DNA from 2 places in the Agromyces sp. Y782 genome. Region 1 is predicted to be linked to the other one. Evidence: predicted binding sites of a transcription regulator. Region 1 holds the regulator's gene; the other holds the start of a gene.
What was found. The regulator HspR, encoded in region 1, represses chaperone genes until heat shock. The targets are predictions, from matches to a motif close to AAGTTGAGTCNNNNNGACTCAACTT.

Region 1 (11,580 bases):
CGAGCGCGAGCGCCCCGTACAGGTCGTCGACGACGACGATCTCCCCCGGCCCCGCCGGGCCGATGAACTCCGCGGCTTCATCGAGGATCAGCCGGTCCGCGGCATCCGAAGCCTCGAGCCCTGGGCCCTCGACGTCGGGGTGGCGCCGCAGTGCGCGGAAGTCGAAGGGCATCCGTCAAGGGTACGCGGGCGTCCATGAAACCCGCGCGCCCGGTCACGAACGGCATTGCTGGGTGCGGTTGTCGGCGGGGTTTGCTACTCTCGGTGCCGCATGCAGGACGCACGAGCCCGGGGACGACGGGCGGCGCGACACGGAGTCGCGACGCCAGTGACGCGTACCCCGCCAACCGCGCCCACCCCGCGCACCGCCCACTCGTCATCGCGCCCGCCGCGTCGCTCGCTCGCCGCAGCCGCCGTGCTCTCGGTGATCGGGCTGCTCGCCGGCCTCGCCCTGGCCCCCTCGTCGCAGCCCGGAGGCGTGCTTCCCTTCGCCGCCGCGAACGCGCCGCAACTGGGCGACGTGCAAACGCTCGACGTCGCAGCGGATGTCACGGGGCCGGCGATCTCGCACGAGTCCTACGTCGCGACCACGGGCGAGCAGACACTCGTGCTGGGTGGCACGAACGTGGACTGGGCCAAGCTCGTGCTCATCGAAGGCGAGTGGCCGGTCAGCGAAGAGAACATCACGTTCATGATGCGCTGGATGCGTCAGGAGAACGGCGCCGACAACTGGTGGAACCGCAACAACCCGCTGAACAACGGACAGGGTTCGGGCGGCGGCGCAGGACTCGGCAGCTACGCCACCCTCATGGAGGCCGCCTTCTACGCCGCGCAGAACCTGCAGTCGGGCCGCTACCCCGACGTCGATGCCGCCCTCGGTCGCGGCGACTCGGCCGACGCGACCGCGCAGGCGATCTGGGCCTCGGCGTGGGCGTCGAGCCACTACGGCAACGGCACCCACTGGAGCTCGCGGCCCTATGAGGTCATCGAAGCGCCCGCCTCGGCGTGGGGGCGCTGAGCGTCTAGAGCAACCAGTGCGGCGGTCATCCGCGTTCCAGCGGCCGCCACACGACGACGGCGTTCTCGCGTCGCATGCGAGTGCCGGCTCGAAGCGAGACGACTTCTCCGGCAGACCCCGCGGCGAAGACGCGGCGCCCCGGACGGTTCAGCATCTCGTCGGCGAGCGCCCCTTCGAGTTCGCGCACGCGCGCCTGCAGCATGATCACCTCGTCTTCGAGGCCGAGCACCCGGCGGATGCCCTCGAGGCTCACACCCTCGCTCGAGAGTTGCGCGATCTCGCGCAACTGCGCGACATCGCGCATCGAGTAGCGCCGCGACTTGCCCGCGGTGCGGGTGGGTGAAACGAGACCGAGTCGGTCGTACTGGCGCAGGGTCTGGGGGTGCATGCTCGCGAGTTCAGCGGCGACCGAGATGACGAACAGCGGGCTCGTCTCGTTCATCTCCACCGACTATGCCTTCGCCTTCGAGAGCAGCTCGTCGCGAGGGTTCTCGTCGGGCAGCAGCGCGGCGAACTCCGCGAGTTTCTCCTCGGCGTCTTTCGAGAGGTGCGAGGGCACCGCGATCTGCACGACCGCGAGCAGGTCTCCTGTGCCTTTGGCGGTCTGCACGCCGCGGCCCTTGACGCGCAGCACGCGCCCGCTCGGGGTTCCGGGTGCGACACGCAGCTTGACGGGGTCGCCCCCGAGGGTGGGCACTTGGATGGTCGCGCCGAGCGCGGCCTCGGCGAAGGTCACCGGCACGTTGACCCGAAGGTTCAGGCCGTCGCGCTCGAACACGGGATGTTTGCGCACACTCACGGTGAGCACGAGGTCTCCGGGATCGCCACCGTCGGGCGACGGATGGCCCTTGCCGCGGAGCTTGATCTTCTGGCCGTCGGCGACACCGGCGGGGATTCGCACGGTGATCGGATTGCCGTCGGAGGTCTGCAGGGTGATCTGCTCGCCCTTGGTGGCGGTGACGAAATCGAGGGTCGTCGACGCCGCGACATCCCGACCCCTCGACGGGCCGCCCTGACCGCGGTAGCCGCCGCTCGGCTGGCCGAACCGGCCACCGCCGAAGAGCCCGCCGAGCAGGTCGTCGTAGTCGCCGCCCTGCTGGAAGGTGTACGACTGGCTGCGGCCCCCGCCGCCCTGGCCGAACATGCCGCCGAAGACGTCTTCGAAGCCGCCCGCGTCGCCGGCGTTGCCGGGCGCGGTGAACCGAGCGCCCGAGCCCATCGCGCGAACCGCGTCGTACTCTTTGCGCTGCTCGGGATCGGAGAGCACCGAGTGTGCTTCGCTGATCTCCTTGAACTTCGCCTCGGCCGCGGCATCACCCGCGTTGGAGTCGGGGTGGTACTTGCGTGCGAGCTTGCGGTACGTCTTCTTCAGCTCTGCATCGCTCACGTCTTTGGAGACGCCGAGCACCTTGTAGAAGTCCTTGTCGAACCAATCCTGACTGGCCATCGGCACCCCCTCTTCTGAAATCTAGTCGTGTGTGTCGGTCGTGTCGGCCGTTTGCGGCCCATCCGTTGGTCGAGTAGGCCGCCTGCGGCCCATCCGTTGGTCGAGTAGGCCGCCTGCGGCCCATCCGTTGGTCGAGTAGGCCGCCTGCGGCCGTATCGAGACCCGATGACCAGGTCTCGATGCGCTCCTTCGTCGCCCACTCGACCAACGGGTACGGGCTACTGCGGCGTCTTCACGACGACCTTCGCCGCGCGAAGCAGCGTGCCGCCGAGCGTGTAGCCCGTTTCGACGACGTCGGCGACCGTGTCGGTCTCGACTTCGTCGGAAGGCTGCTGGAAGATCGCCTCGTGCCGCTGCGGGTCGAACGGCTCGCCGACCTCGCCGAACGCGGTGAGGCCGAGCTTCTCGATCGAGCCGCGCAGCTTCGCCGCGATGGTCGCGAACGGAGCGTCGCCCTCGAGGTCACCGTGCTTCTCGGCACGGTCGAGGTCGTCGAGCACGGGCAGCAGCACGGCCACCGCCGCGCCCACCGCACGCTCCCGCTCGACCTCTCGGTTCGCCTCGGTGCGCTTGCGGTAGTTGGCGTACTCGGCCGTGATGCGTTTGAGGTCGGCGAGGTGCTCGTCGCTCGGCTCCTGAACCTCGGCCTGCGCCGCGTTCAGGATGTCGTCGACCGTGAGCACCTCTTCGTCTTCGCCTGCAGCGGATGCCGCGGCATCCGTCGTCTCGATGTCGGGCCCCTCGGCCTGGATGAACTCGTCATCCAGACCGTCGGGCTCGTTCTCGTGCTGGTCGGACATGGCTACTTCTTCTCTTCGTCGTCGTCGATGACTTCGGCGTCGACCACGTCTTCGTCAGAGGACTGGTCGCTCTCGGCGCCCGACGCGTTCGAGTCTTCACCGGCAGCGGAGCTCGCGTCGGCCTGCTGGCCCTGCGCGTAGATCGCCTCACCGAGCTTGCCCTGCGATGCGTTGAGCTTCTCGAACGCACTCTTCACGGCCCCGTCGTCGTCGCCGGCGAGCGCCGACTTCAACGCATCGACATCGCCCTGCACCTCGGACTTGACATCAGCGGGGAGCTTGTCGTCGTTGTCTGTGATGAGCTTCTCGATCGAGTAGACGAGCTGCTCGGCCTGGTTGCGGGTCTCGGCCGACTCGCGACGCGCCTTGTCTTCGGCGGCGTGCTCTTCAGCCTCGCGCACCATGCGGTCGATGTCGTCTTTCGGAAGGCTCGAGCCGCCCGAGATCGTCATGCGCTGCTCTTTGCCGGTGCCCTTGTCTTTCGCAGACACGTGCACGATGCCGTTGGCGTCGATGTCGAACGTGACCTCGATCTGCGGGATGCCCCGCGGCGCCGGCGCGATGCCGGTGAGCTCGAAGGTGCCGAGCGGCTTGTTGTCGCGGGTGAACTCGCGCTCGCCCTGGAAGACCTGGATCGCGACCGACGGCTGGTTGTCGTCGGCGGTCGTGAAGGTCTCGCTGCGCTTCGTGGGAATGGCGGTGTTGCGCTCGATGAGCTTCGTCATGATGCCGCCCTTGGTCTCGATGCCGAGGCTGAGGGGGGTGACGTCGATGAGCAGCACGTCTTTGCGCTCGCCCTTGAGGACGCCCGCCTGGAGTGCCGCGCCGACGGCGACGACCTCATCGGGGTTGACGCCCTTGTTGGGCTCCTGCCCGGTCTCTTTCTTGACGAGCTCGCTGACCGCGGGCATGCGCGTCGAACCACCGACGAGCACGACGTGCGCGATGTCGGAGAGCTTGACGCCGGCCTCGCGGATGACGTCTTCGAACGGCTTCTTGGTGCGGTCGAGCAGGTCACTCGTCATGTTCTCGAACTCGGCACGCGTGAGCGTCTCGTCGAGGTTGGCGGGGCCGTTCTCGGTGAGCGAGAGGTAGGGCAGCTGGATCGAGGTCTTCATGTTCGAAGACAGCTCTTTCTTGGCCTGCTCTGCGGCCTCCTTCAGGCGCTGCTTGGCGATCTTGTCGTTCGAGACGTCGACGCCGGTGGTCTCCTTGAACTTCTTGATGAGCCAGTCGACGATGCGCTGGTCCCAGTCGTCGCCGCCGAGGCGGTTGTCGCCCGCGGTCGACTTGACCTGGATCGTCGAGAAGTCGTCGTCTTTGCCCACCTCGAGCAGGGACACGTCGAACGTGCCGCCACCGAGGTCGAAGACCAGGATGAGCTCGTCTTCCTTGCCCTTGTCGAGGCCGTAGGCGAGCGCGGCCGCGGTGGGCTCGTTGATGATGCGCAGCACGTTGAGGCCCGCGATCTCACCGGCCTCTTTGGTGGCCTGGCGCTCGGCGTCGTTGAAGTACGCGGGCACGGTGATGACCGCGTCGGTGACGGTGTCGCCGAGGTACTGCTCGGCGTCGCGCTTCAGCTTCTGCAGGATGCGCGCCGAGATCTCTTGCGGCGTGTACCGCTTGCCGTCGATCTCGTCGGTCTTCCAGTCGGTGCCCATGTGGCGCTTGACCGAAGCGATGGTGCGGTCGACGTTGGTGACCGCCTGGCGCTTCGCGGTCTCACCGACGAGCACCTCGCCGTCTTTCGTGAATGCGACGACCGACGGAGTGGTGCGAAGACCTTCCGCGTTGGCGATGACTGTGGGCTCGCCGCCCTCGAGGACCGCGACGACCGAGTTGGTGGTGCCGAGGTCGATTCCTACTGCACGTGACATGTGTTTCTCCTTCTCTCCACCCGCCGACCGAGTGGCGTGCGACGCCGTCGCACGCATATCGAGACCCGCGGGCCGGATGCCGGTTCGACCCTTGCCGGCCCGCAACCGAAGTACGTGTGACAAGACTTGAGCCCTGCCGACTCAAGCTTCGCAGCCCCTCGGGAACGTGTCAAGTCGAGGGTGGGGAAACTTGAGTGTACTTGGCTCAACTCTCTGTCGACGTCCAGTATTCCTCGGCGGCGGCGATCGATTCCTCGAATCCGGCGATCGGCTTCTCGATCCCGGTGATCGGCTTCTCGATCCCGGCGATCGGCCTCGGGGTCGCGCAATGCCGGAATGTGCAGGAGACTTGCGTCACCTGTACCGAGGAGGACAAACTGTGCCTGAACCGATCGAAGTGGGTCTCGTCTCTTACACGCTCTCCGCCGACACGTACGCGCGGATCGGCGCTGACTTCGACACCGAGGCGGTCGACGACGCCATCCTCGCTCGACTGAACGAACTCGTGCCGGCTGGCGTCGTCGTGCATCGGAACGGCAAGGTGTTCGCCGATGCCGACGTCGCCGACGTCGCCCGCGAGCTCGACTGGCAGCACCTCCTGGCGCAGATCGACGTCGACCAGATCCTCGCCGACCACAGCCGCTGAGCCCCCTCAGCCACGCGTCGCCGAGTCCAGGCCGATCGCGGTCGCGAGCAGCGCGCGCAGCGCGGCGGGAATGCGCGACTCCTCCAGGGCGTCGACCATGATCGGCGCGAAGCGAGCCTTGCGCCCGCTGTGGGTGCCGAGGAAGCGGCGCAACTGCGCATCCGTCGGCCGTTCGCGCTGCGCCGGTTGGTGCTGAAAGCGTCGGAACCGGGCGATTTCGCCGTGCTCGGCGAGCAGCGCCTCCATACGCGCGATGCCGAGAGCATGGATCAGTTCGCCCTCGAGGTCGGGCTCGCACGCGTAGAACCCGAGCGCGGCGAGTTCGCTGCGGGTGCCCGCTCGTCCGAAGCCCTGATCCTCCACCGCGCGCTGCACGTATTCGATCTCGGGCGCGTCGAAGAGTCCGACGACGCGACGTCGATCGGATGCCGCCGCGAGCGCTCCGAGATGGCGCCAGAGGTTGGTCACGCCATCCATCGAGACGACCGTGACTCCGGCGCCGGCGAGGTCGTGCCCGAGTCGTGCCGCGAGCGCTTCGACCGCGAGCCGGTCGCTGTGGCCTTCGACGAGCAGCACAGCGTCGGATGCCTCGTGCTGCACGTCGCCCCTCATGCGCCGACCCTACTCCCCGCTGCGATGGTGAGAGGCTTGACGGGCAATCACCGACCAGGAGGAACATGTCGCACGTCGACCCGATCGATCTGGCCAGCTGGCCGCGACGAGAGCACTACGAGCACTACCGTCGCGCCGTACCGTGCACCTACAGCGTGACGACCGAGATCGATGTGACCGCCCTGCGTACCGTGCTCCGAGCCGCAGGCCGCAAGACCTATCCGGCCCAGATCTACGTGCTCGCGACACTCGTGAACCGCTTCGCCGAGTTCCGCATGACCACGACCGACGGCGGCGCGCCGGGCACGTGGAGCGAGGTGCATCCGGCGTACACGGTGTTCAACGCCGAACTCGAGACGTTCTCATGCATCTGGACGCCCTATGACGCCGACTTCGCGGTCTTCCACGACGCGGTCGCCGCCGACCTCGACCGGTTCAGCACGGCACCGGGCCTGTTCCCACAGGGCGAGCTGCCGGCGAACGTGTTCGACGTGTCGAGCATCCCGTGGCTCGGCTTCACCGGCTTCACACTCGACATCACCGGCGGCGACGGGCACCTGGCGCCGATCTTCACGATCGGGCGGTTCGTCGAACGCGACGGGGCGACGTTCATGCCGCTGGCGCTGCAGATTCACCACGCGGCGGCCGACGGGTTCCATGCGGCGCGCTTCATGAATGAACTTCAGCTGATGGTCGACGACCCGAGCTGGGTCGGCCACTAGACGGGCGGCGCAAAGCGCCCTAAACTGCCGAAGTTGCGTCTTTCGCGCGGCATCAGGTCCGGTGAATCCGGTGAGGGAAGGAGTCGATCATGGCTGTCGTTGTCGTGAACCTCCACGTTCCCTTCACTTGCGAGGCCCCCTCCCGCTAAGAGCGGCCCGGTGGCCTCCGCGATCCACGGAGATCCACCTTGCACATCACTTCGTCACTCGACGTTTCTGCCGTGCTGCGTTCGCACGCGGCATCCCACGACCTCACGACCCCGCGTTTCGACGCGGGCGACCTCGCGTTCCAGACCACGGAACCCGGCGAGGACCAACGCTGGTCGACCTGGCCGGCGACCACTCCCTCCGAGCGCGGCCCCGAGCCGCGGCCCGCATGGCTCGTCACGGATGCCGCGGCGATCGACACCGAGCTCGGTGTCGTGAAGACCGGCAAGGAGGCCGACCTGAGCCTCATCGAACGAGCCGTGCCTGGCGCGGAACCCGGAACGCCAGGCAAGAGCGTGCTGCTCGCGGCGAAGCGATATCGGGGCACTGAGCACAGCGACTTCCACCGCTCCACGGTCTACACCGAAGGCCGCGGCACCCGCCGCAGCCGTGACGCACGCGCCGTCGCGAAGGGCTCGACGTTCGGCCGCGAGGTCGCACGCGTGCAGTGGGCCTACGCCGAGTTCGAGGCGCTGAAGCGACTCACCGAGCTCGGCGCATCCGTACCGTACCCGGTGCAGGTCGGCGGCACCGAGTTGCTCATGGAGTTCATCGGCGAGGGCCGGGTCGCGGCGCCGCGCCTCGCCCAGGTGCGAGCAACCCCCGATGAACTGCGAGATCTGTTCCATCAGATCGTGGAGTTCATGCGCACACTCGCGCACTCGGGGCTCGCGCACGGCGACCTCTCGCCGTACAACCTGCTCGTGCACGAGGGCCGAGTCGTCGCGATCGACCTGCCGCAGGTCGTCGACGTGGTCTCGAATCCGCAGGGCTTCGACCTGCTGCACCGCGACTGCAAGAACGTCTGCGACTGGTTCACCCGGCAGCGCCTCGAGTGCGATGCCGAGCAGTTCTTCAGCGAACTGGTCGCCGAGGTCTACAGCTGACCAGGGCCGGCCGAGCACGTGCAGTGCGGGGCCGGCCTTGGCCCACTCGACGAGCGCGATGCCCGAGAACCGTTCGACCGCACAGCGCCCGCACCGCCGGTGGTCGATACGATCCGAGAGGGATGTCGCGCACGCCCGCGAACGGGAGAAACCTGGAGAAGAGGACTCATGATCGACGTCGACCTCGCAGTGCGGAACGGCACCCTCGTCACCCCGCGGGGTCGAAGGACCGTCGATATCGGCGTGATCGACGGACGGATCTCCCACCTCGTCGAGCGCGCCTCAGCGCACGAGATCAGCGGTCGCCGCGAGATCGACGCGAGCGGTGCGTTCGTCCTTCCCGGCGCGGTCGACGCGCACGTGCACCTCGACGGGCCGCCGCCCGGCGACGAACCCGGATTCGTGGACGACCTGACGACGGGTTCGCGAGCGGCGATACACGGCGGCGTCACCACGGTGGGGCAGATGAGCTTCGCCGACGGCGACAGCCTCTGGCCCGCCGTGAATCACGATCTCGAACGCGCACGCACGCAAGCGGCGATCGACTTCGTGCTGCACCCGGGCACCTATCTCGTGTCCGATCTCGTTGCCACCGAGCTGCCCGAACTCGCGGCTGCCGGCTACGGCACTCTGAAACTCGTCACGCTCGCCCTCGACGACGACATGCGCAACTTCGTCGGTGCCGTCGCAGCGGCGGGCTGCAATGGCATGCTGACGATGCTCCATTGCGAAGACGGCGCCATCATCGAGCACGCGACCACGGAGTTGCTGCGGTCGGGGCGCGGCGATCTGCGTCACTATGCCGCCAGCCGGCCGGATGTCTCGGAGGTCGCCGCCGTCGAGCGTGCGATCGCCATCTGCGAGGCGACCGGCGCCCCCGTCTACCTCGTGCACCTCGCATCGGCGCGGTCCATCGAGGCCGTTCGCCGGGCGAAGGCGCGCGGCCTGCCCGTGTTCGCCGAGACGCGACCGATCTACCTGTACCTCACGGAGGCCGCGTACGACGGCGGGGAGCCAGGGCGCTACATCGGGATGCCGCCGCTGCGCACGGAGGCCGATGTCGAGGCCCTCTGGGCGGGCCTGGCCGACGGCACCGTCGACACGGTCGCGAGCGACCACGCCCCGTGGATGCTCGCCGACAAGATCGACTCCGACCTCACCGTCGAGACGAGCCGCAAGGGCATGGCCGAGCTCGACACCTTCCTGCCGCTGCTCTACTCCGAAGGCGTGCTCACCGGTCGGATCACGCTCGAACGCCTCGTCGCCGTCACCGCCGCGAATCCCGCCCGGCTGCTCGGAATCCACCCGCAGAAGGGTGCCCTCGACGTCGGCAGCGATGCCGACCTCATCGTGCTCGACCCCGAACTGCGCCGCACGATCCGCGCCGCCGAACTCGAGAGCGCGACCGACTACTCGGTGTACGAGGGGTGGGATGTCACGGGGTGGCCGCGATTCGTGCTCAGCCGAGGCGAGGTCGTGCTCGACCCCTCGGGCGTGCACGCCGAAGCGGGCCGCGGGCGCCGTCTGCCGATGGGCGCCCGCCGCCCGGTCGAGCCGGTCGAGTCGGTCGAGTCGGTGACACCGATCGTCACGCCGGGCTGAGGCTCAGCGTGTGCTCGGTGACGTCGGCGAGCACCTCGGGGATCGGTTCGACGCCGAGGCCGCTGCCGCGCGGAATCGCGATCCTGCCCTCGTCGAGCACGAACGGCTCGGTGATGTCGCGGCGGTAGAAGCGATCCGACGCGGAGATGTCCCCGGGCAGGCTGAACCCGGGCATTCCGGCGAGCGCGGCATTCGCGGCACGCCCGATGCCGGTCTCGAGCATCCCGCCGCACCAGACCGCGATGCCGTTCGCGACCGCGAGGTCGTGGATGCGCCGCGCCTCGAGATAGCCGCCGACCCGGCCGGGCTTGATGTTGATGATCGCCGCAGCGCCCCACGCGATCGCGTCGGCGGCGACGGCCGCGGAGACGATCGACTCGTCGAGGCACATCGGCGTCGTCATCTGCCGGGCGAGCTCGGCGTGCTGCCGCAGGTCGTCTTCGGCGAGCGGCTGCTCGATCAGCAACAGGTCGAAGGGGTCGAGGCGGCGCAGCGCCGGCGCGTCGACGAGCCGGTAGGCCGCGTTCGCGTCGACCTGCAGCGGGATGTCGCCGAATCGCTCGCGCACGGCGCGCACGGGTTCGACATCCCATCCGGGCTGGATCTTCAGCTTGATGCGCACGTAGCCCTCGTCGAGGTACCCGCCGACCGCCGAGAGAAGGTCGGGGATCGACCGCTGGATGCCGACCGACACCCCCGAGGGAACACTGTCGGCGGTGACGCCGAAGTAGTCGGCGAACGAGGCATCCGTCGCCCGTAATTGCGCGTCGAGTACGGCCATCTCGAGCGCCGCCTTGGCCATGCGATGGCCCACGATGTGCTCGAGCACCTGGCCGACCACCTCGGCCGACACCGGCTTGCCGGCCTCCTGCCAGGCGAACAGCCGCGGCACGAGGTACTTCGCGAGCACCTCTCGGGCGCCGTCGAGGTACTCGGACGAGTACACCGGGTCGGTGAGGGCGACGCACTCCCCCCAGCCCACGACGACCCGTCCCCGGTGTTCGGCGGTGAGTTTCACGAGCAACGGCGAACGGTCGGTCTGCGTGCTGAACGACGTCGTGAACGGACTCACCAGCGGCAGCCGAACGGTGATCAGGTCGACGCTGACGATGTGCATTACGAGGTCCTTTCGAGACGGTAGAAGCCGCGGCGGTCGAAGTCGACGATCCGCCAGCCGGTGGCGAGCAGGGTGACGAGTGCGTCTCGCAGCGCCAGGCGCCACGCCGCTGCGACCTCGGGGGCGGTCACACGGACCGATTCGATGTCCTCCGGGATCTCCACCCGGCAGGTCGCGGCGGCGCCGACCGAACCGAGGTCGAGCACGGGTGCGCCGTCGACGACACGCAAGGCCGCCGCGGCCGGGAGCGGCAACACCGGGTCGACGGATGCCTCGGCGAGGAGGTTCCACACCAGCATCATCCGATCGCTCGGCTGACCCTGGTTGAGCCCGTCGGTCATGACCCCGTAGAAGTCGGGCAGGTACTCCGTCGCGTTTCCGCGCAGCCGATGGATGTTGAAGTAGGCGTTGCGCGCCACGAGCGGGTCGTACGTCCAGGTCATCGTGTCGGCGCCGTGGTGCAACGCCCAGACGCGCTCGTGGTGCTTGAGCGCCTTGCCGATGCCGACCCCGACGAAGTCGTCGACCACGCCTGCGATGTGCGAGTGCAGTGCGCGATCGGCCGGCGGGTGGAAGAACCCGACGCACACGGCGACGAGGCGGCCGCCGTGGAACGCCCCGGCGACGTAGTTGTCGGCGTGGGCG
Region 2 (11,580 bases), 1.2 Mb from region 1:
GTCGACGTGAAAGTGCGAACACGGCCGACTCCATCCGACCTTCGGCGCGAACTCTCGCGGTCGCGCAAACGGGCTGCCGTCGGCAAGCTCGCATACGTCGTGCCGCGTGCGACGCCATCGCTGGTGTCCGTGGCAATGGAGGAGCCGACGATCATCCTGATCGGCGTCGACGACGCGACACTGGTCAACGACGGCCACTTGGTGCAATTGGGCAACTCTCTCGTCACGCAGCGCGGCGCCGCTCCGGCGCGCGTCGGCTGGGGTCGCTTTGCGCTCATCCGCTCACTCATTCGCACGCCAGAGCCGCGCACGCAACGGCAACTCGCGAGCGAGTCGGGCATCACGCAGGCGGCCGTGTCGAAAGCGCTTCGCGAGATCGGCGATGCCGCGCTCGAAGCAAGGCGTGGCTCCTTGCCCGCCGCGGAGCAACTCTGGGCGAGGTTCCTCGATGAATATCCAGGTGCGCGCGGCATCCACTCGCACTGGTACTCGCTCGATCCGCCCGTTCGCCAGGTGGAGACCGTGCAACGGGCATACCCCGCGGTGCTCGTCTCTGGTGACACCGGCGCTGACCGCATCGCGCCGTGGCGCGTTGTGACGGATGCGCGCGTGTACTCGCGTGCAGGCCTCGACCTCGCCTCGCTCGGCTTCGCTGAGGCGAGCCCCGACGAGGCGAAGCTCACGCTGGTCGTCCCGGCCGACCCGAGCATCTGGGTGACCTCCGCCGCGTGGGCCGAAGATCGTCGAGCGCTCACCGGCACCGCGGATCCGCTGATCATCGCCTATGACGTGATGAACGCCGGCGGTTCCGACGTTGCGGACGCGGTCGAACGACTCCACGACCAGGTGTTCGAGGCATGGAATCGGTGACCCGGCGCGCCGTCGAGACCGTCTCGACCTCGCGAGCCGATGACCTGGCATTTCACGCACTCGCGGATGTCTCCGACATTCTCAAGCAGGTCGAGGATGCGCGGATCGTGGGCGGCCAGATGGTCGCATTGCTGCTCGCCGCCTTCCCGTCGGCAGGTGTCGTTCCGAGACGTACCGCTGACGCGGACGCAGCGGTCTCGACGGTGGTCGCGGGCAGCGGGATCGTGCATCAGGAACTTACGGCGGCTGGCTACGACGCGACTGCAGGCAACAACTACCGTCGCTCTGGCCGCAGCATCGATGTCTTGATCCCGGCTCCTGCGGGGCAGTTCACTCAGGAAGAGCATGGCGGCCGTGCGTTCGACGCGGCACCGCGTATTCGGCTGGCGCTGGCGGCCGAGCCGATCATCGTCGATGCGAACGTCACGATGCTCGATGGATCGCAGCTCTCGTTCACGGCGCGCGTGCCTTCGCCCGAGGTCGCTGTCATCTTGAAGGCGTACGCGATACAAGGTCGATTCGCCGCGAAGGATGCCGTAGATCTGCACAACCTCTTGACGATCGTCGACTCATGGCCTGCGGCTGAGATCGGCGGATGGCGCCTCGATGACGCTTCGCTGAATGGAAGCCGTTCAGATGCCGCGCGCATCCTCCACGGGTTCGCTGACAGTGCTCAGGCTAATCCAGCCCTGCGATCCGCTGAGATCAGCGGACCGCGCCTGGTTGCGCTGATCCGAAAGCATGTCGATCGAATCGGTTGACCACAACGGCGAGAGCGCTCAGCGACTGACCCGCAAGTCCTTCCACCCGAACCCGCCGGGATCGGGCAGGCTCTCGCGGATCTGCTCGGCCGTGAACCTGCGCCACGGGCGCAGGTCGCCGGGCACGGATGCCGCGGGCGGCGCGGCATCAGTCACGCCCTCGGCGAGCATGCTCACCTGCGCCTTCGCGACGAGCGGCACCTTCATGGTCCACTCGGTGACCTGCGCGAGCGCGTACTGCGCCCACACCGGCCACGGCACCACGACCACGCGACGGCCGAGAACGGATGCCACGCGCCGCACGGCCTTCGACAGCGTGAGCTGTTCGGCGCCGACGACGGCGACGGTCTCACGCGGCATCCGTCCGTCAATCGCGGCCTCGAGGATGTCGGTGAGGTCGTCGATCGGGATGGGCCGGATGGGCTTTTCGCGGAAGCCGACGGTCGCGAACACCGGCAGGCTCTGCACGGTGCGGCTGAGGTGGTCGATGAGATGGTCGCCGCGGCCGTAGATCATGCCGGCTTTGAGGATCGTGTAGTCGAGCCCCGAGTCACCTACTCCGTCGGTCGAGTAGCGCCGCGAAGCGACGCGTATCGAGACCCGGCTGTCCACTTCGTCTCGTGGTACGGCGATCCGCAGTCGGGCCGTGCCCGCAGGAAGCTCAGCATGATGACCTTGCGCACCCCGGGCGCGCTTGGCCGCTTCGATCACGTGCGCGGTGCCCTCGACGTGCACCCGCTGGTAAGTCTGGTCGCCGATCTCGCGGTTGATGCCCGCGCAGTGCGCGACGACCTCGCACCCCTCGAATGCCCGCGTCAGTGCGTCTACGTCGCGGGTGTCGACGCCGGTGCGGCGAGAGATGACGACGGATGCCTCGGGCCCGAGCCGTTCGGCCAAGTGGCGCCCGACGAATCCGGTGCCACCGGTGATCGCGGTGCGGGGGTTGGTCATGACTGAGACCGTAGTACGTCGGTGAGCCCGACAGTCGAGTGGTGTCTGCATGGTCCACTCGGTCATCAGCGCGAGCACGCTCCCGCCGGCTTCGGAGCGTCGCTGATCGAGCGATAGTGTTCGCAAGTCGCTTTGTAGCACGGCCCTATTCATGATGGTTGCGCAAGTTCATGACGGTTGTGCAAGTCGCCGAGATCTTCTGCCATGCTCACTCCCGAACTTGGCGAAATCGCCCGCCTTATATGAGCGCGCGATCAGCCCGTTCTCCATAAGGCGCAGTCCCCCAAAACAGGGGAGGCTCATAGATCGGGCGGAAGATGGGCAATATGCTGGCGCCACTTGTCCCAGCGACGAGTGCGAGACCGCTCGGTGCGTCAGCCGAGGAGGCGCAGATTCGTCGAGCTAGCGGGGCCAGGGTGACAACCCTTGCGGTGGTAGAGCTCTAACAATGAAGGGAATTGACGTGGATGGAGATTTGCAGCTCGGTGCGGGGATGACCGCGTTCATCGTTTCGCCGATCGGAAGTCGAATGGAGCCACCGGGGTCACCGGGTCGCGCAAGGTACGAGGAATCAGTTGCCATGTGGGAGGAAGTCTTCGAGCCTGCATGCAATGCGCTCGGACTAGCTGCCATTCGAGCCGATAAAATCACAGACACTGGCGAGATTCCGGAGCAGATCTTCACTTATCTTCGCGACGCAGATGTCGTAGTGGCGGACCTAAGCCACGCCAATCCGAACGTAATGTACGAGCTCGGTCTCCGTCACTCGCGAAGCGGGAAGATCACAATTCAGGTCGGCGAGTACGGGCAACTTCCTTTTGACGTGACTACGATCCGTACGATTCAGTTCCGGCGATCTACAGCGGGTCTTATCGAGGCGCGCAATGGGCTCGTCGATGCATTGCGAACTGCGCTTGCCGGTGGCGGCACCAGTCTGCGCGCCACCACAGTGTTCAACGACGCCCCGCCCGCCTCGGCCGAGATAGTCCGAGCAGATGTCGACAAGTCCGCGGCAACGGAAGCGGTCGCCGACGTCCCAGAAGCAGGAATTCTCGACATGCTCGTAGAAGGTGAGACGGCGATGAACCACGTCGCCGAAGTGCTTGGCGAATCGACAGCAATCCTTCAACTGATTGGAGAAACCACAACCGCAGCAACGAGCTCACTTCATGAATCGGATGCAAGAGGGCAGGGATTCGCCGGTCGGCTTCTTGTTACGAAAAAGCTAGCTGACGATCTCGGGAATCCAAGCGACTCATTTGAGCAGCGAGCGAATGAGTTCTTCGCCGATGTTCAACGAGTTGACGCGATGGTGACTTACATGGTCGACCGCCTTCGGGCCGGCGACGAGGAGCCATCGGAATCGACGGGCTTCCTCACCTCGGGGCTGACTTTGGTGGACGCGGCCGAGCAGAGTGCCGTCGGCATCACCAACTATCGCGAGAGTATCAAGGCACTCCGGAAGCAATCAAAATTGCTCGACCCGCCCGTCAAAGCACTTGAGAGGGGTGCCAATCGGATGCTGGAAGCCATCGCCATTATGAGCAGCTGGAAGAAGCCAATGACCGAGGTGCTCGGGGTCTCGGTCCAGATTGTTGCTTGACGGGCGTTGGAGCCCTCCGCAAAGAGCACATATGGACCTGTGCCGAGCACGGATGCCACACGGCCTTCGACAGCGTGAGCTGTTAGGCGCGCGACGACCTCGCATCCCTCGAACTGTCGACACCGGCGTCGACATCGCTGGTGTCGACGCCGGTGCGGCGAGAGATGATGACGGATGCCTCGGGCCCGAGCCGTTCGGCGAGGTGGCGTTCGACGAAAATCCGGTGCCGCCGGTGATCGCGATGCGGGGGTGGGTCACGTGGCGAGTTTAGGACCCCGTCGCGAGCGCGCGAGCGCGCGAACGCCGACTGCTCGGCGAAAAGCTGCCCTGTCTTCCAGCACGTCCCGCAGCCGTGAAGTCCCGGCTAGTGAGCCCGCTCCAGCGACCCGTGGCATTGGACCGTGCGCATACGAATCACAAGCGTTGCCAGAGGGCTCGTTCGCCGCCACCTAGTGCGGCGCACGCTTGCGCGAGGCGTGAGCGAGTTCTCGGCATTCCAGCTGTGGCCATCGAAACGCACCGAATCGAGTCGACTCCTACCGTCTCTAGGAGGGCTCTGGCTCCGCGAACTCACTTCTCGTGTCACCGAATGCCCTGACGACCGCGTCGTCGTCCATTTGCGTTCCAAGAGAGAACTCACCCTGACGGACCATCGCAAGGATTGGTGCCGGAAGTCCAAGCCGCGTCGCGCTTCCGTGAATAGATGCACGAAGGAAGGGGTACACAGCCATGAAGGCTACGCGCTCCGCGAATTCGTACTGCACTGCCGCCGACGTCTCGATTGGCCGCTCCGAAGCATAAACAACTTCTGCGTCAACTACGTACTCACCGTGCTGATCAGCGAAGACAGCGCGGAATCGGAATCGCAAAGCAGTTGGCTCGGGGACTATGCCGAGTGAATTGTCGGTGAGAGGGAATGTGAGGGTTGCGCGCTCGGTTTCGGACCATTCCAGCCTTCGACCCCGCTCCTCGTGGAAGATGAGATTGGCGATATCGAGTTCCTGGAGTAGCTCAACCACGTCTTCGATCTTCGCCGGATCTGGCAGAGCTCCGGCCGTGGCTGCTTTCTTACGAGGCAAGAGCGAAATCCGCCCTCTTTACGGCCGCGGCCACGTAGGAGGACGGCGCCGTACGCGTCACCTTGAACTGGTAGGTCGACCTGCTCCAGTCCTGCACCTCCGCGAGCTGACCACGATCGACATCGACCTGGTGAGTAACGATCGCACCGACGGCGTGCGCGTACCGTCGGATTGTTGAGAGCTTGGGGTCAGAATCCTCCCGCTCGAAGTCCGCGACCGTGGGTTGTGAAACGCCGAGCTTATCGGCGACGTCCTTCTGGGTCATTCTGCGCTCCTTTCGGACGCGGATGAGCCCTATGAGAAGCCGGTAGTCTGCCTTGGCGAGCTCTTTCGCGCGGCGCTGTGCAGGTGTGAGGTCCAGTCCGGAAAGCATTTGGATAAGCGAGGACATAGATTCGAGTCTATATCCTCGCTCCGCCCGCGCAAGCCCTCAGGCGCCCCATTTGCGGTGGCGCCCGCCCTTGTGCCGCATTGCCGCCCAGTTGATCTCCTGTTGCTGGAGGTCGTCAGTCACCTGATCGCTGGACGGAGAAATGTGCTTGACGTGCATGTGTAGCTGGACCAGATAGTTGGGCAGTTCGGGTGGCTCGGCATGGTACTGCCTGAGGTGCTCGCCGCATTCGAACCACCGAAGCTCGTAGATGTCCGGGTCGGTTCGTATCGGCTTGAGCCGCTCGTCGCCCTCCGGTATTTCACCGTCGGCAGCGAGTTCTCGGAGGGCGAGAATTCGCCCGATTACGAGATCCTGGTCGCCTGCGTCGAGGCTGGCTAGCCACACGAGAAGCCCTCGATAGCCGTCGCTCTCCGCTGCCGTGAAGTCGACCCAAATCATGGGTTCAGAACGCGTCGTCGTACAGCGCGACCGACGAAGATCTGCCACCATGTTCCTCCAATGCGCAAGTAGACATGACTCTATCGGCGGCTGGTGACCTGGACGTTGCGACGTGGCCGGATCGCTTCGAGCTCATCGTCGCCCCGGCAGGGTGACCCCATTGCCTCGCTCGAGGCACGAGCTGATTGCGACGATGAGCTGAACTGGCTGGTTAGCGTGATGGGCTACGGAATCCAGTCCAACAACCCGACGAGCAGTGCGCGGTCGTCCTCAACCAAGAGCGCAGTGTCGTCGAAATGTTTGGAATGTGGGAAAGTGCGAACAGATACTGCGGGAACATCGCTCACATCGAAGACTCCACTACTTCCCACCCAGGACACTCGATCAGAAGTCTCGACCATGAATCCATCGCTAAGAGGGAGAGTTGTGATGGCTGGCGCTCCAGAAGTCACTTCGTCGAGTCGGAGATTGAACCCTTCGAGGGGCTCAAGCTGGGCATCACCCAGTGTCCTCAAACGCAAGAGTTGCAAGGATCCGTCTACCTCGTAGAGGAGGCGCTGCCTTGAGTTGCCAAGAAGCCTGACGCGCCCGGAACGCATGGCGGTGTCATCCAATCCGAGCCCCCGCGCCGTCAACTCCGCAAGTTGGGTGGAGGAGCGACGGTAGCCGGTGATCTGCCAACTCGGGTAACTAGAGCGGGCTGTCTGGTGCTCCTGGATCGCTTCGCCGACGAATAGGTCCGGAATGTCGTTGTCGGTAAAATTCAGCAGGTCACGCGAGGTCATTGAGACCGAACGTGAGTAATCGGCGAGTTGCAGAAGCGGCCTTCCATTCAGCCAACTCGAGCCGCGTCCAAAGTCGATCTGATCGAACCACAGGCCTCCCTCGAACGCAGCGGCAGCGATGGCGCCATAATTCGTCTCGACGGAGTGCACTGGGAAATCTAAACGGGGAACGAGTTCACGTTGCTCGTGAAGATAGGACGGGTTGACGTTTGCTTCGAATAGCCCCTCGCTAGTAGCGATGAAGGCATGGTTGCCGTAGATGGACACAGAGAGTATGAACCCCGGCACGGGCTCAATGTCGACCGACTCGAAGCCCGAGAGGGCCACCTCAACGAACGGGCTTGCAGCAGCTGTGGCTGCAAGCTTGCGGAGCGCATCTCGAAACGTTGGTGAGCGGGAGAAGGCTTTCGTCTGAATCCCGTTCTTCCAGTCGTTCCGGAAGAGAGAAACATGGGCTGCGAGGGCTACGTCCTCACCGCACTCACGGCGGATATTGGCAACGACTCGCTCGACGGGCGATTGGATTAGTCCACCATCGGCGGCCCAGAGATACAAATGATCCTTATATAGCCAACCGTCGGACCATTCGCCAGGGATGCTCACGCGGAAGAGCGACCCGTGTCTCACGCTGCTCGCCTCCAAAGCTTGGCGAGCAACTCTCGCTTCGCGGCGCCCTCACTAGTCCAGACCTGGAGTACCTCTCGTGGCACGTGACGTCTCACGATGGCGTCCTTTGACCCGGCAACAGGATATCCATGCCAAGGGTCGGTCGAGTTGCTCGGCTTAGGGAAGGTCGCGACTCTCTCACGCAAAGTGCCGATCTCCCGACCATCGGGGGCGACGTACCAGTGATTGCCGGCGCCGTCGACCCAACTGCGAGCAGCAGAGATACAGAAGGCATGGCATTCATCATCTCGATCGATGCACCAGCGGGATTTGCCAGGCCGACTCGATTGTGGGCGATGGTAGTGCAACGCCTGGTACTCGACGGGCGGGTGGCAAGTGACGTAGATCGGGTCCCGGGCATTTGGAACCGAGGCAGAGCACGTGCAAGTCGGCATCGACCATCCCTTCTGGCGGCGCGGGCATTCGGAGCCTATCGAGGGAGACGAGTCAAGCGGTACCCCGCGTTTGGGCTTTCGTCCCCGCCCGACGTAGACGCGACACCCACCAGCGGAATGGTCGACCAATTGTTCCTGTGCTCCGCCCTCCTGACGGCTTCCGAATCTCGGACCATTGGCGACTGCTGCCATCGGTAGAAGTTGAGATGCCAGGGAATACCCGCGCCCCCATCTTGTTGAACTTGAGCGTACCCAACTCAAGTTCTACTTCAGGAGGATTGGTGCCCGAAGACTTCACACCCCAGAACGGTGACGAAACCAACTCGTTCGACGAGTTTCTGAACCGCTACCTCGAGGGCGAGCGCTCGCGCCAGGCGCGTTCGATCGACCTCAGCCGCTTTTTGACCGCGCGCACGCAGGGCATCCTGCAGCGCGCCGGCAAGTTCGCGCTCGAGCGCGGCCAGACCGAGCTCGACGCGCTGCACATCCTTCGCGTGATCGTCGAGGATGACGCCGTCAAGCAAGCGATCGCCCGCGTCGGCGTCGCCCCCGAGCGGCTCATCACCGCGACCGAGGCGCGCCTGCCCGCGGCATCCGATGTCGCTGACCTCAACTCGGCCACGATCACGCCGAGCGCGAGCCGCGCGCTGTTCCACAGCTACCAGGTGGCGCGCTCGAGCGGATCGACGTACATCGACCCCGAGCACCTCTTCTTCGCGCTCGTGCTCGGGCAAGACGCCCCGGCGGGCCAGGTGCTCGCGCGGGCCGGCGTCACCGCCGAGGCGCTCACGCAGGGCATGCGTGAGACGGTCACGGCCGATGGCGACGACGTCGAGGGCATGACGGATGTCGCGGGCGGCAACGCCGAGGCATCCGAGACCCCGATGCTCGACAAGTTCGGCACCGACCTCACTGAGCTGGCCGAGAACGGCGAGCTCGACCCCGTGATCGGGCGCGCCGACGAGATCGAGCAGACCATCGAGATCCTCAGCCGCCGCACCAAGAACAACCCGGTGCTGGTCGGTGAGGCCGGCGTCGGCAAGACCGCGATCGTCGAGGGCCTCGCCCGCGCGATCGTCGAGGAGCAGGTGCCCGAGGCGCTGCTCGGCAAGCGCGTCATCTCGCTCGACCTGCCCGGCATGCTCGCCGGCACCCGCTACCGCGGTGACTTCGAAGAGCGCCTCACCAAGACCGTGGACGAGATCGCCGCACACAAGGGCGAGCTCATCATCTTCATCGATGAGGTCCACACCGTGGTCGGTGCGGGCGGCTCTGGCGACGGCGGCACCGACGCGGGCAACATCTTGAAGCCGCGCCTCGCGCGTGGCGACCTGCACCTCGTGGGTGCGACGACGCTCAAGGAGTACCGCGTCGTCGAGAAGGACCCCGCTCTCGAGCGCCGGTTCCAGCCCGTGAAGGTCGGCGAGCCGAACATCGAAGACGCCGTGCTGATTCTGCACGGCCTGAAGTCGGCGTACGAAGACCACCACGGTGTCGAGTACACGGATGCCGCGTTGCGCGCCTCCGTCGAACTGAGCGCGCGCTACCTCACCGACCGGGTGCTGCCCGACAAGGCCATCGACCTCATCGACCAGGCCGGGGCGCGACTGCGCCTGCGGCTCGGCGTGAAGATCGACGTGTCGGCGCTCATCGAGCGGCTCGCGTCGCTCGAGGCCGACAAGAACGCCGCCGTCGGCGCCGAGCACTACGAAGAGGCCTCGCGCATTCGCGACGAGATCTCGAAGGTGCAGGCGAAGCTCGACGAGGCGTCGAGTCGCGGGGGTCTCGATACGCGTGCTTCGCTCGCGACTCGACCGGCGGGGGAGACCGTCATCGATGAGGCCGAGATCGCTGCGGTGATCTCGCGGGCCACCGGCATTCCGGTGAACCGCCTCACCGAGAGTGAGCGTGAGCGACTCGGCGACCTCGAGGGCGAGCTGCACGGTCGCGTCATCGGTCAAGACGACGCGGTCACCGCGGTCGCCAAGGCCGTGCGACGCAACCGCACCGGCATGGGCGACGCACATCGCCCGGTGGGCAGCTTCCTGTTCCTCGGGCCGACGGGTGTCGGCAAGACCGAGCTGGCGAAGTCGCTCGCGTCGTCGCTGTTCGACGACGAGACCGCCGTCATTCGCTTCGACATGAGCGAGTTCGGCGAGCGGCACACCGTGTCGCGGCTCGTCGGCGCCCCTCCCGGATACGTCGGCTACGACGAGGCCGGCCAGCTCACCGAGCGCGTGCGGCGCAACCCGTACTCGATCGTGCTGTTCGACGAGATCGAGAAGGCGCACCCCGACGTGTTCAACCTGCTGCTGCAGGTGCTCGACGACGGACGCCTGACCGACGGTCAGGGTCGCACGGTCGACTTCCGCAACGCGGTGATCGTGATGACCTCGAACATCGGCTCGGAGTTCCTCGCGTCGCGGTCGGGTGCGCTCGGCTTCGTCGCCGGGGCTGATGCCTCGGGCTTCGCCTCCGAGAAGGACCTGCGCGACCGCGTCATGGGCAAGCTGCGCGAGGCCATGCGGCCCGAGTTCCTGAACCGCATCGACGAGATCGTGCTGTTCAAGAAGCTCGACCAGCCGCAGCTCGAGCAGATCGTGCGCCTCATGCTCGGTGCCACCGAGCGCCGGCTCGCATCGCGCGAGGTCGCCTTCGAGGTGACGGATGCCGCGGTGTCGCTGCTGGCCGAACGCGGCTACGAGCCCGAATACGGTGCTCGCCCGCTGCGCCGGGTCATCCAGCGCGAGATCGACGACCGCATCGCGGACTTGTTCGTGAGCGGCGGCGTCGGTGACGGCGAAGGCGTGCAGGTAGATGCGGTCGACGGCGAGTTCGTCGTCGCACCCGTGCCCCGCGCGACCGTGCAGCTCGCCGCGTAATCGTCGGTCGAGTAGGCGCGCCAGCGCCGTATCGAGACCCCGCAACCCGAAGGCCCGGCCGCTCACGAGCGGCCGGGCCTTCGTCGGCTGCGGCAGCGGCTGCGGCAATTCCGGGGCGACACTGATGCGCGAGCGCGCGGGACCGATCGATACTTGACGGATGAGCGGAGCCCTACCGGCAGCCGACGACGACACCGGCGCCGGCGGACCGGTCGCCCCTGTCGCCCCTGACCGCCCGACGTTCGACCTGCGAGCGCGCGCCGTCGAGACGGTCGTGCTCGTGGCATCCGTCGTCGTGCTTCGCCTGCTGGGCGTGCTCCTGCTCGTGGTCTCGTCAGACGGGCTGCGCTCGACCGATGCGCTGTTTCGGCTCGTCGCCATGGTCGCCGACCCGAACCTGCTGGCATGGGTCGCGCTCACCTCGGCCGTGCAGTTCGGCCTGCGGTCGATGCGCCGGCCCGGGCGATGGGCGCTGATCGTGCTCGCCGCGCCTGTCGCGGTCCTGCTGGCGACCGTCGTGCGCAGCCTCCCCGGTCTTGCGCGCGGCGGCTTCGGCGCGGTACTGGGCAACGGCATCGCCTGGATCGACGCCGGGATCCTCACCGTCGTCGTCGCGCTCGGCATCGCGTTCACCGCGGCATTCCTCGGCCGGGAACGGCGCACGTCCGCGAGGATCGCGGGCGGGCTGGTCGCCCTCGGCGGACTGCTCACACTCGTGCTCGTCGGGCAGGCGATCGAGACGTACTTCAGGATCTG

Region 2: AC1C2S_RS03580 (ATP-dependent Clp protease ATP-binding subunit) is a predicted target of HspR. The motif match lies at 8,182-8,206, and genes of this name have one in related genera.

What each region holds. Positions count from the first base shown of each region.
Region 1 is NZ_JCAIUG010000001.1:1,950,016-1,961,595, reverse strand. It holds gene AC1C2S_RS08960 (class I SAM-dependent methyltransferase) at 1-172, opposite strand, end outside; gene AC1C2S_RS08955 (hypothetical protein) at 329-1,018, shown strand; gene AC1C2S_RS08950 (heat shock protein transcriptional repressor HspR) at 1,044-1,460, opposite strand; gene AC1C2S_RS08945 (DnaJ C-terminal domain-containing protein) at 1,470-2,465, opposite strand; gene AC1C2S_RS08940 (nucleotide exchange factor GrpE) at 2,684-3,265, opposite strand; gene dnaK (molecular chaperone DnaK) at 3,268-5,142, opposite strand; gene AC1C2S_RS08930 (hypothetical protein) at 5,522-5,788, shown strand; gene AC1C2S_RS08925 (TOPRIM nucleotidyl transferase/hydrolase domain-containing protein) at 5,795-6,400, opposite strand; gene catA (type A chloramphenicol O-acetyltransferase) at 6,466-7,122, shown strand; gene AC1C2S_RS08915 (serine protein kinase RIO) at 7,344-8,216, shown strand; gene AC1C2S_RS08910 (dihydroorotase) at 8,385-9,818, shown strand; gene menC (o-succinylbenzoate synthase) at 9,805-10,935, opposite strand; gene AC1C2S_RS08900 (hypothetical protein) at 10,935-11,580, opposite strand, start outside.
Region 2 is NZ_JCAIUG010000001.1:787,651-799,230, reverse strand. It holds gene AC1C2S_RS03620 (hypothetical protein) at 1-870, shown strand, start outside; gene AC1C2S_RS03615 (hypothetical protein) at 858-1,631, shown strand; gene AC1C2S_RS03610 (NAD-dependent epimerase/dehydratase family protein) at 1,650-2,582, opposite strand; gene AC1C2S_RS03605 (hypothetical protein) at 3,031-4,185, shown strand; gene AC1C2S_RS03600 (hypothetical protein) at 4,731-5,204, opposite strand; gene AC1C2S_RS03595 (helix-turn-helix transcriptional regulator) at 5,254-5,655, opposite strand; gene AC1C2S_RS03590 (hypothetical protein) at 5,695-6,147, opposite strand; gene AC1C2S_RS03585 (hypothetical protein) at 6,321-7,484, opposite strand; gene AC1C2S_RS03580 (ATP-dependent Clp protease ATP-binding subunit) at 8,224-10,824, shown strand; gene AC1C2S_RS03575 (hypothetical protein) at 10,985-11,580, shown strand, end outside.